2 regions of the Streptomyces fractus genome follow, and region 2 is predicted to be linked to the other one. Evidence: riboswitches for the same ligand, from Rfam matches in the RefSeq annotation. Region 2 holds a riboswitch; the other holds the start of a gene.
What was found. Region 2 has a riboswitch for cobalamin ahead of nicT (Nickel transporter NicT). Riboswitches for the same ligand answer to the same signal wherever they lie in the genome.
Positions count from the first base shown of each region.

Region 1: it holds a riboswitch for cobalamin, as region 2 does, so the genes downstream of both, ACP4E5_RS43990 (ABC transporter substrate-binding protein) here and nicT (Nickel transporter NicT) in region 2, are expected to answer to the same signal.

Region 1 is NZ_JBMYHI010000002.1:9,210,994-9,216,698, reverse strand. It holds gene ACP4E5_RS44010 (phosphoinositide-specific phospholipase C-related protein) at 1-1,640, shown strand, start outside; gene cynS (cyanase) at 1,762-2,208, shown strand; gene ACP4E5_RS44000 (hypothetical protein) at 2,218-2,481, opposite strand; gene ACP4E5_RS43995 (FCD domain-containing protein) at 2,839-3,105, shown strand; cobalamin riboswitch at 3,114-3,303, shown strand; gene ACP4E5_RS43990 (ABC transporter substrate-binding protein) at 3,340-4,395, shown strand; gene ACP4E5_RS43985 (FecCD family ABC transporter permease) at 4,455-5,468, shown strand; gene ACP4E5_RS43980 (ABC transporter ATP-binding protein) at 5,465-5,705, shown strand, end outside.
Region 2 is NZ_JBMYHI010000002.1:8,199,183-8,204,887, reverse strand. It holds gene ACP4E5_RS39310 (class I SAM-dependent methyltransferase) at 1-363, opposite strand, end outside; gene rho (transcription termination factor Rho) at 894-2,039, shown strand; gene ACP4E5_RS39300 (GNAT family N-acetyltransferase) at 2,069-2,560, shown strand; gene ACP4E5_RS39295 (inorganic diphosphatase) at 2,626-3,129, shown strand; cobalamin riboswitch at 3,133-3,363, shown strand; gene nicT (Nickel transporter NicT) at 3,395-4,513, shown strand; gene ACP4E5_RS39285 (GTP-binding protein) at 4,679-5,705, shown strand, end outside.

The DNA of each region.
Region 1 (5,705 bases), 1.0 Mb from region 2:
CGGACCAGGCGAGCCGCGTCGCCGACACGCTGCTCGCCCTCGTACCGGCCGGGGAGCGTGCGGGACTGCGCCCCGAGGTGGAGACGGCGCTCGCGGACGGGGACCTCGGCACCGCGCTCGCCGCCGTCGCCCCGGCCACCGTCACGGACCGCACCCGGGGCGCGGCGGACCAGCTCCGCGCCCTCGCCGACGGCGGCACCTGGGACCTGACCGACACCCTGAAGGCATCCGGCAACGACCTCTCGGGGCTCCGCGAGGTGCACCCGTACACGGCGGTCGGCCTCGGGGTGCTCGAAGTCGTCGCGGCGGGGCTGCTGTTGCTGTCCCTCACGGCGCTGTGGCTGCTCGGTCCGCAGCAGCCGGGGCGCCGCCTCGTCCTGCTCGGGATGCCGCTCGCGGCGGGCGGAGTGCTCACCGCGCTGGCCGCGTGGGTGACGCGCCTGGTCACCGACGGCCGGCTCGTCGCGCCTCCCGACTCGTGGCCGCCGAGCCTGACCCGTCTCGTCGACGACGTGCAGCGCGCCGCCGTCGGCCACCTCACCGGCACCGTGCTGTGGGTCGCGCTCGTCCCCGTGCTCGCCGGGGCCCTGCTTGCCGGGGTCGGCCTGCTCGCCCGCTCGGAGCTGGCGGGCCGGGTCCCGCGGGTGGCGCGGGAGCGGCTCGGGTCGCCGCGGCGGGCGGTGGGCCTGGGCTTCGGGGCGGCGTGCCTGGCGGTCGCGGGGATGGTGCTGATGCCGCTGGCCGCCTCCCCCGCGGCGGCCCGCGAGTGCGAGGGCAGCACCGAACTGTGCGACCGCCCCTACGACGAGGTCGCGTATCTGACCTCGCACAACGCGATGTCGACGACCGCCGACCACTTCATCGGGCCGCTCCAGGACCCGCGTATCAGCACGCAGTTGGACCACGGGGTGCGCGCGCTGCAACTGGACACCTACCGCTGGGAGACGCCCGAGCAGATCACCGGGCGCCTGGACGGCTCCGACTTCACGGCCGAGCAGCGGGCCCTGGTGACGTCCGCGGTCAACCGGATCAATCCGCCGCGCGAAGGGCTGTGGCTGTGCCATTCGGTGTGCCGGGCCGGGGCGATCGCCCTGGTGCCGGCGCTGCGCGAGATCGGCGACTGGATGAAGGACCACCCCCATGAGGTGGTCACCCTGATCGTCCAGGACGCGATCTCCGGCGAGGACACCCAAAAGGCCTTCCAGCAGGCCGGGTTGGAGAAGCTGGTGCGACGGCCGGACGCCGATCCGGCGATGCCCTGGCCGACGCTCGGCGAGATGATCGACAGCGGCCGGCGCCTGGTCGTCTTCGCCGAGAAGGCGGACGGCCCGGCCCCCTGGTACCGCAACTTCTACCGCTACGGCATGGAGACGCCGTTCACGTTCCGCTCCCCGGACCAGATGAGCTGCGTCCCCCACCGCGGCGGCGACGACAAGCGGCTGTTCCTCCTGAACCACTTCATCACCAACAACGGCGGCAGCCGCATCGACGCGGGCACCGTCAACGCCCGCCGCTACGTCCTGGACCGGGCGCACCGCTGCGAACGGGCGCGCGGCAGGCCGGTGAACTTCGTCGCCGTGGACTACGCGACGATCGGGGACGCGCAGGGGGCCGTGGACGCGCTCAACAACGAGCGGTGACGTGCTGCCGGGCGCGGAGCGCGCCTGCGTGTTACGCGAGTCGAACACACCGGAACGGCTGCCGAAACAGGGGGCCGGTAGTTGTCGGCCGAGACCGTCCGCCCCACCGCAGGGAGTCGCCGTGATCGACCGCAGCGAAGCAACCCGTCGTGCCCTGGCCGCCAAGGAGTCCGCCGGGCTGACCTTCGAGAAGATCGCCGAGGCCGTCGGCGCGCACGAGGTGTGGACGGCGTCCGCACTCCTTGGCCAGAACACCATGACCCGCGACCAGGCGGCACGCGCCGGGGCGTTGCTCTCGCTGGACGAGGAGACGGTGGCCGCGCTGTCCCGGGATGCCTCGCGCGGATCGCTGGACGCCCCGGTCCCCACCGACCCGTTGATCTACCGCTTCTACGAGATCGTGCAGGTGTACGGCACCACGCTGAAGGGAGTCATCGAGGAGAAGTTCGGATCCGGGATCATGTCGGCGATCGACTTCTCGATGGACATCGCGCGCAGGGAGGACCCGAAGGGCGACCGCGTGGTCGTCACGCTGGACGGCAAGTTCCTGCCGTACCGGACCTGGTGAGCCGCGAGGTCAGCGCGGCGCGGGGGCGGTGAGGGTGTCCCAGAGGAGGTCCTCTCCCGAGGCGACGGCCAGCCGCCCCAGGGCGGCGTCCCTCGGCTCGGACGCGTCCGCGCGGTAGGTGTCGCGGGTGTGGTTCAGTGCGGCCTCGGTCTGGAGGAGGTGGACGCGCATGGTGGCGAGGCGGGCGCAGATGCGGGCGGGGGACGGTATGCCGGGCGGCGGCGCGGTCACCGGCGCCGCGGTCAGGTCGACGGCCTCGTACGGGTGTCGCACAGGGCGGGTCGGGACGGGTGGCGGGTGACGCCCGGGCCGGTGAGGTCGATGGTCCACGGGCCCGCGCCGGCCTCGTCTCCGGGACCAGGAGCAGGGTGTGCGCGCCGGACGCCCAGGGAACGGCGGGCAGTTGGGCGGTGACGGTGCCGTCGTCGACCGGTCCTGCGGCGTCCGTGGGGAGGAAGGCGATGGTGGGCGCCCCAGCGGGGAGTGGGCCGCCGGACGCGAGGCACCAGTCGGCGGTGGCGTACTCGGCGACCGGGGTGGTGACGGCATGCGAGGCGAGGGCGCGGGTCAGGGCGAGGAGGTCGTCGAGGGTGCCGCCAGAGCCGCCCGCCGGTTCGGGGACTCACCGCCATGGCCCGCCTCAACTCGGATTTCCACTTCCGCATGTTCACCGCGTCGGGCCTGGACCTCGTCGTCGCCGAACCGCGCCGCGTCTGGCGGCTGAGCGACGGCTACCGAGCCTGTCTCCTGCACGACCCGATGTCACAGAAGCGGATCGTCGACGAGCACGCGGAGATGGTCGAGGCGCTCCGCGTCCGGGACCACGAACGCCTCGTCTCCCTGATGGACCACCACAGGGACGGAACCCGGCCCCAACTGGAGTCGGTCCTCACGTGATAGTTTCGCCGAGCCAGTCGTACCTTTGTGTGTTTTTCTACGCACACGGGTCAGGGAATCCGGTGCGAACCCGGAACTGACGCGCAGCGGTGAGGGTGACGGGCGGAGCCACTGCCACTGGGCCGGTACATCGGCCCGGGAAGGCGCTTCGCGCGGACGACCCCGAGTCCGAAGACCTGCTGGCGGCCTCCAGTGCCGCGTGGCGTGGGGGCGGACCGTAGGCCGGCTCCGCGTATGAGCCCTGGACGCGAAGGAACCTCCGTGCTGTTCGCACGTCAACTCCGCCGATGCGCCCCGCTGTTGGCGGGCGCCCTGCTGCTCACCGGGTGCGGCACGACCGCCGCCACCGAGGACAGCGCCGACAAGCGCGGCGGTGTCACGCTCGACAACTGCGGCGAGAAGGTGCGGGTCGAGCACACCCCGCGCCGCGCCGTCGCCCTCGACCAGGGCTCCGCCGAGATCATGCTGTCGCTCGGCCTCGAGGACCGGATGGCGGGCACCGGCACCTGGACCGACCCGGTCCCCAAGAATTTGGCGAAGGCCAACGCGAAGGTGCCGCGTCTTGCCGACCGCTACCCGTCGTTCGAGAAGGTCCTCGGCACCGAACCGGACTTCGCCGCGGCCTCGTTCACGTACACCCTCGGCAAGGGTGGCGTGGCGCCACGCGAGGAGTTCGAGAAGCTCGGCGTGCCCACCTACCTCTCCCCCAGTGACTGCGCCGGCAAGGACAACGGCGGGGACGGGGACGGCGTGCGGACCGAGCCCCTGGGGCTCGACGTCGTGTACGGCGAGATCCGCGACCTGGCGCGCGTCTTCGACGTGGAGGAGCGCGGCGAGAAGCTGATCGACCAGCTCAAGTCCAGGGTCCGCAAGGCCACTTCAGGGATCGACGCGCACGGCGTGGACGTCCTGTACTGGTTCGCCAACTCCGACTCGCCCTACATGGCGGGTTGTTGCGGCGCTCCGGGCGTCGTCACCAAGGAGCTCGGGGCGCGCAATGTCTTCGACGACACGCGTGCGGAGTGGCCGCAGGTCAACTGGGAGACGGTCGCGGACCGCGATCCGGACGTGCTGGTCATCGGCGATCTGACGCGCCGCTCGCAGTCCGCGGAGTCGGCCGCGCAGAAGATCGGGTTCCTGGAGTCGAACCCGGTCACGAAGCACATGACCGCCGTGAAGAAGAAGCGGTACGTGCGGCTGAGCGGGCAGGCCATGAACCCGACCATCCGGACGGTCGACGGTGTGGAGCGGGTGGCCGCGGGGCTGCGCGAGTTCGGACTCGCGCGGTGACGGCTCGCACGGTCTCTGGGCAAGCGGTGGCGGCGGGGCACCCGAAGACCCCCTCCCGGATGTCCGTTCGCGCGACGCTCGCCTGGGCGGCCGGTGTCGCCGTGCTGTGCGCCTCCGTGGCCTTCGCGATCACCCTCGGCCCCGCGCAGATCGGGGTCGGCGACGTGTGGGCGGCGGTCGGCGAACGGATCGGCCTGGCGACCTCGGACCTCTCGCCGATCCGGGACGGCATCGTATGGAATCTGCGGCTGCCGCGGACGCTGCTCGCGGCGGTGTGCGGGGCCGGGCTCGCTGTGTGCGGCACGGTGTTGCAGGCGCTGTTGCGCAATCCCCTCGCCGACCCGTTCGTGCTCGGCGTCTCGTCGGGGGCGTCGACCGGGGCCGTGCTCGTCGTCGTGCTCGGGCTCGGCGGAGGCGCCGTGTCGGTGTCGGGCGGCGCGTTCGTCGGCGCCGTCTGCTCGTTCGCGCTGGTCCTCGTGCTCAGTCACACGCTGGGCGGCAGCACGGACCGGGTGGTGCTGTGCGGGGTCGCGGCGATGCAGCTGTTCTCGGCGCTGACCTCGTTCGTCGTGCTGACCTCCGCGGACGCGGAGACGACGCGCGGCGTGCTGTTCTGGCTGCTCGGCTCGCTCAGCGGGGTCGGCTGGACCGAGGTGTGGCTGTGCCTGGCCGTGCTCGCCGTCGCGCTCGTGGTGTGCCTGACGTACGGCCGCACCCTCGACGCGTTCGCGTTCGGTGCGGAGGCCGCGGCCACGCTCGGCGTCCGGGTGGCCCGGACCCGGATCGTGCTGCTGTGCGTGACGGCGCTCCTTACGGCGGCCCTGGTGAGCGCGGCGGGGGCGATCGGCTTCGTCGGCCTGGTGCTGCCGCACGCGGCGCGCGCACTGGTGGGCCCGGGGCACACCAGGCTGCTGCCGGTGACGGCGCTCGCGGGAGCGGTGTTCCTGGTGTGGGTGGACACGGTGGCGCGGACGGTCCTCGAACCGCAGGAGGTTCCGGTGGGTGTGGTGACGTCGCTGATCGGTGTGCCGGCGTTCGTGCTGGTGCTCTACCGCGGACGGGGTGTGCGGTGACGGCGGGGCTGCGCGCGGAGCGTGTCTCGTGGTCGCCCGGCGGAGCGCTGGTGCTCGACGGGGTGAGCCTGACGCCGGAGCCCGGCACCGTCACCGGTGTGCTCGGCCCCAACGGCTCGGGCAAGTCGACCCTGCTGCGCCTCCTGTCCGGGGTGCTCGCCCCGGACAGCGGTGTCGTCACGCTCGACGGTGACCCGCTCGCCTCGGTGGGCCGCAAGCAGGCCGCGCGGCGCATCG
Region 2 (5,705 bases):
CACCACCAGGTCGAAGACCTCGCCGAAGGGCAGCGCGAGCGCGTCCCCGCGGACATGGTCGGCCGTCGGCTCACCGCGCCGCGCGACGTCCAGCATGCCGCCGCTGAAGTCGACGCCCACGGCCCGCCCGACGCCCGCCTCGCGCAGCACGCGCAGGCCCGCCCCGGTCCCGCAGCACAGGTCGAGCCCGGTGCCGTACGGGCCGAGCCCGGCGAGCGCGCGGCCCACCGCGTCCAGCACGACGTCCGGGGTGCGGAACGGCGTGTGGTCGAATTTCGGCGCCAGCAGGTCGTACCCCCGCTCGACCGAGGACAGCGCCTGAACGGCCAGCTCGCGGAGGGTGGGGCCCTGATCGGTGAACATGGCGGATCAGCATAGGGCGCACCGGCTCCGAAGTCGGGGCTTGCCGCGCGACGGGGGTCGGGTGGTACGGTCATGGCGGTACACGTGCTCGCCCACTTCGAGGCGCCGGTACCGAATCTCATCTCTTCAGCGCTCCCCGGCAGACGACTTTCCGTCGCCGAACAGCGCACGTCACCCCTGGTCAGCGGCTTCTGGCGGGCTCTTCACCCGTAGCCGCGACACCAGGTTTCCCCGGCCGCGGGGCGCGCTCCAGCGCCCCTGCCACTCGCCGGATCCCACCCCTTCCCTGCCCCAGGGCCCTTCTGACGGATCTTGCTGGAGTCGCGGGCCCTGGCACGCACATCTGCCGCGTTGTCGTCGGTTGCCAACGCTCCGCGTTGACGCCCTCCTCCGCCTTGCAGCTGCACGCACCAGACCCCGCTCGCGGAGCCGAATGATCCCGGCCCACCGCGTCCAGCCTGATCCGTCAGAAGGACCCTTGTACGCCTGCCGCGTCCGCGGCTCGGCCCGCGAAAGGACCTGTGATCGTCATGACCACGGCCACCACCACGAGCACCACCCCCGCCCCACCCCAAGAACCCGTCCGCGCCGCCGGCGTCCTCGACATCGGCGGGAACGAGCACGGTTTCCTGCGGGCGGCCGACCTGGAACCCACGTCGCACGACGTCCAGGTGCCCGCCCACCTCATCCGCCAACTCGGCCTGCGCAAGGGCGACTTCGTCGAGGGGACGTGCGGGAAGCCGCGCAGTCTCGCGCACGTCGAGACCGTCGGCGGCGCCCCCGCGGAGGCCACCCGCCGCCGCCCGCACTTCGCCGACCTCACCCCGCTGCACCCCAGCGAGCGCTTCCGCCTGGAGCACCCGGCCTCGGGGCTCGCGGGACGCGTCGTCGACCTGTTCACGCCGGTCGGCAAGGGGCAGCGCGGCCTGATCGTCGCCCCGCCGAAGACCGGCAAGACGGTGCTGCTGCAACAGCTCGCCGCCGCGTTCGCCGCGAACCACCCCGAGGTCCACCTCATGGTCGTGCTCGTCGACGAGCGCCCCGAAGAGGTCACCGACATGCGCCGCTCCGTGCGCGGCGAGGTCTACGCCTCGACGTTCGACCGCCCGGCGAAGGCACACATCGCGCTCGCCGAACTCGCCGTGGAGCGCGCCAAGCGCCTCACCGAGCAGGGCCGCGACGTGGTGATCCTCCTCGACTCCCTCACCCGGCTGTGCCGGGCGCACAACAACGCGGCCTCCACCAGCGGCCGCACCCTGTCGGGCGGTGTCGACGCGGCCGCCCTGCACGGCCCGAAGCGCTTCTTCGGCGCGGCCCGCGACGCCGAGGAGGCCGGATCGCTGACCATCCTCGCCACCGCCCTCGTCGACACCGGCTCCCGCGCCGACGACTACTACTTCGAGGAGCTCAAGAGCACCGGCAACATGGAGCTGCGCCTCGACCGCGTCCTCGCGCAGCGCCGCGTCCACCCGGCCGTCGAGCTCACCCCCTCCGGCACCCGCCGCGATGAACTCCTGCTGCCAGCACCCGAGTTGACCGTCGTACGCGGACTGCGGCGCGCCCTGCAGAGCAGGGACCCGGCCGCTTCCTACGAGGCGCTGCTCGACAAGCTGCGCCAGACCCCGGACAACGCCGCGTTCCTGCGCCAGGCGCACTCCACGGTGCCCACCGCCTGACCCCGCCCCGTATGCGTAATACTCGACACATGAACGCGAGCATTACGCGCCGCGGAGGGACCCCGGCGGTCACCGTCCGGCGGGCCACCGCCCGGGGCGCCCGGCGCCTCACCCGCCTCGTGCGCGGCTCCGGCGCCTACCGGGACCCGTACGCCTCCATGGTCGCGGGCTATCGGGTGGGCCCCGACTACATCGAGGCGCACCATGTCTACGTGGCCGTGGATCCGGCCGACGAGCGGGTGCTCGGCTTCTACGCGCTGCTGACCGTGCCGCCGGAGCTGGACCTGATGTTCGTCGCGGACGAGGCGCAGGGCCGGGGCATCGGGCGCCTCCTCGTCGACCACATGCGGGCGCAGGCGCAGGCCGCGGGCCTCGACCACGTCCGCGTCGTCTCGCACCCGCCCGCCGAGGGCTTCTACCGCAGCATGGGCGCGCACCGCACCGGCACGGTCCCCGCGCGCCCGCCGGCCGTCGCCTGGGACCGGCCCGAACTCGAATTCCCCATTCCCCCGGCCGCCTGAGGGGTTCCGCCCTTGCCCGGCAGGCCGCACACTCGGGGGCGTCGGAATGCGGCAAGGAGGCCACATTGGGCAGCAGTCAGGCACGCGCCGAGGCGTTCGACGTGATCGTGGAGATCCCGCAGGGCTCACGGAACAAATACGAGATGGACCACGAACTCGGGCGGATCCGGCTCGACCGGATGCTGTTCACGTCGACGCAGTACCCCGCGGACTACGGCTACATCCCCGGCACGCTCGGCGGCGACGGGGACCCGCTGGACGCCCTCGTCCTGACCGGCGACGCGACGTTCCCCGGCTGCGCCATCGAGTGCCGGGCGATCGGCATGTTCGTGATGAGCGATGAGAAGGGCCCGGACGAGAAGGTCCTGTGCGTTCCCGCGCACGACCCGCGGCACGACGCGACCCGGGACATCGAGGACATCCCCGAGTTCGACCGCCTGGAGATCACGCACTTCTTCGAGGTCTACAAGGATCTCGAACCGGGCAAGTCGGTCGACGGCTCCCACTGGGAGGGCCGGGACAAGGCCTACGAGGAGATCCACCGGGCCCGCGAACGCGCGTCCGGGTAGGTAGTAGGGTGGTCGGGCCGTGGTGCTCGGGAAGACCGGTGACGGCCCCTCAGGGGCCCATTCCGGAGCGGCCCTCGCCACTGTGATCGGGTTTCGGACCGCGCGTCTTTCGAGTCACGCGCCCGGAGCCCGCCGTTCCATCCTGTACGCCACTGGTGGCCGTCGGCCGCTGGGAAGGCCGGAGCGGCGGGCACACCCGTAAGCCAGGAGACCGGCCGCGGCATCTCACGAAGTGATCCACGAGGTGCTGGAGCGTGATCGACGCATGACCCTGCCCGGGAACTCCCCGACCCCTGCCCCGAACTCCCCTTCCCCTGCTTTCCGTTGGCGCCGCGAGGACACGCTGCGCACGGCCGGCCTGATCGCGGTGATCGCCGCGCTGCACGTCGTCGCGTTCGGCGTGCTGTTCCTGCTCGTCGTCCCCGAGCACTACGAAGTGGGCAACAAAGCCTTCGGTATCGGCCTCGGCATCACGGCGTACACGCTCGGCATGCGGCACGCCTTCGACGCCGACCACATCGCGGCCATCGACAACACCACCCGCAAGCTGATGGCGGACGGCAAGCGGCCCGTCTCGGTCGGGTTCTGGTTCGCGCTCGGCCACTCCAGCGTGGTGGTCGCGATGGCGGCGCTCGTCGCGGGCGGCGCGGCGCTCGCCGGCACCCTGATGAACGACGACTCCCGCACCCACCAGGCGCTCGGCATCGTCGGCACGACCGTTTCCGGCACGTTCCTGTACCTCATCGCCGCGCTCAACCTCGTGGCCCTGATGGGCATTCTGAAGGTCTTCAAGGCGATGCGCGCGGGCTCCTACGACGAGCGGAAGCTCGAGCAGCACCTGGATTCCCGCGGGTTCATGAACCGGATCCTCGGCCGCTTCACCAAGTCGATCACCCGGCCGGGGCAGATGTTCCCGCTGGGCTTCCTCTTCGGGCTCGGCTTCGACACCGCGACCGAGGTGACCTTGATGGTGATGGCGGGCAGCGGCGCCGCCGCGGGCCTGCCCTGGTACGCGATCCTGTGCCTGCCGCTGCTGTTCGCCGCGGGCATGAGCCTGTTCGACACGCTCGACGGCACGTTCATGAACTTCGCCTACCAGTGGGCGTTCTCGAACCCGGTGCGCAAGGTGTTCTACAACCTCACCATCACCGGCCTGTCCATCGCGGTCGCGTTCTTCATCGGCACGATCGAGCTCGTCGGCGTCCTGCACGACAAGCTCGACCTGAGCGACGCGGTCACCGGCTGGATCGCCGGTCTCGACCTCGACAACGTCGGGTACGTGATCGTGGGCCTGTTCGTGGTCGTGTGGGTGGCGGCGATCGCCTACTGGCGCCTGGCGAGGGTCGAGCAGCGGTGGTCGGCGCGGTTGGCCGACGCCGGATAAATCGGTTGCCGGGGTGCGCGGCGCGCTGCTGCACTGATCTCGGTGCGGCACATGCCGCGCGCCCCGACCGTGAGGACCGATCCATGCGCTCTGCAGTCCAGTTCCTTCCGAGGGCCACCGCGAATCTCGCCGTGGCATCCCCTTCCCTCAAGGACACGACTGCCAGTGGCATTGCTGAATCTGGGCGTTCTCGCGCATGTGGACGCCGGTAAGACCAGTCTGACCGAGCGGCTCCTGCACACGGCCGGGGTGATCGACGAGCTGGGCCGTGTCGACGACGGGAGCACCCGCACCGACTCCCTCGACCTGGAGCGGCGGCGCGGCATCACCATCAAGTCGGCCGTGGTGTCGTTCCCGGTCGGCGACGCGAGCGTCAACCTCGTGGACACACCCGGCCATCCCGACTTCATCGCCGAGGTCGAGCGGGTGCTCGGGGTGCTCGACGGGGCGGTGCTCGTCGTCTCGGCCGTCGAGGGCGTGCAGGCGCAGACCCGCGTCCTGATGCGGACGCTGCGCCGACTGCGCATCCCCACCGTGGTGTTCGTGAACAAGGTCGACCGCCGGGGCGCCCGCGAGGCCGGCCTCCTCGACGACCTGCGGCGCAAACTCGCGCCCGGCATGGTCCCGATGAACACGGTGACGCACGGCCTCGGCGGCCGGGACGCGCTCTGTGTCCCGTACGCCGATGACGACACCGCCCATCGCGCCCGCCTGGTCGACGTGCTCTCCGCCCGCGACGACGCGCTGCTCGAGGCGTACGTCAAGGACGAGGAGTCGGTCACGTACGGCTGGCTGCGGGACGCGCTCGCCGAGCAGACGGCGCGTACCGGGGCGCATCCCGTGTACTTCGGCTCGGCGATGACCGGCGCGGGGATCGACGCGCTCGTGGACGGCATCACACGACTGCTGCCTCCGGCCGAGTCAGAACCCCAACTCCCGCTGTCTGCCCGCGTGTTCAAGGTGGACCGCGGTCCGGCCGGCGAGAAGATCGCGTACGCCCGCGTGTTCACGGGGACGCTGCGCGTGCGCGAGCGGCTCGCGCTGCCCGGTGGCGCGGAGGACCGGGTGACGTCGGTGCGCGTCTTCGCGGACGGGGCGGACGCACCGCGTACGGAGGTGGGTCCCGGACAGGTGGCGCGGCTGTGGGGACTCGGCGGCGTACGCGTCGGGGACGATCTCGGCGAGCCGCAGG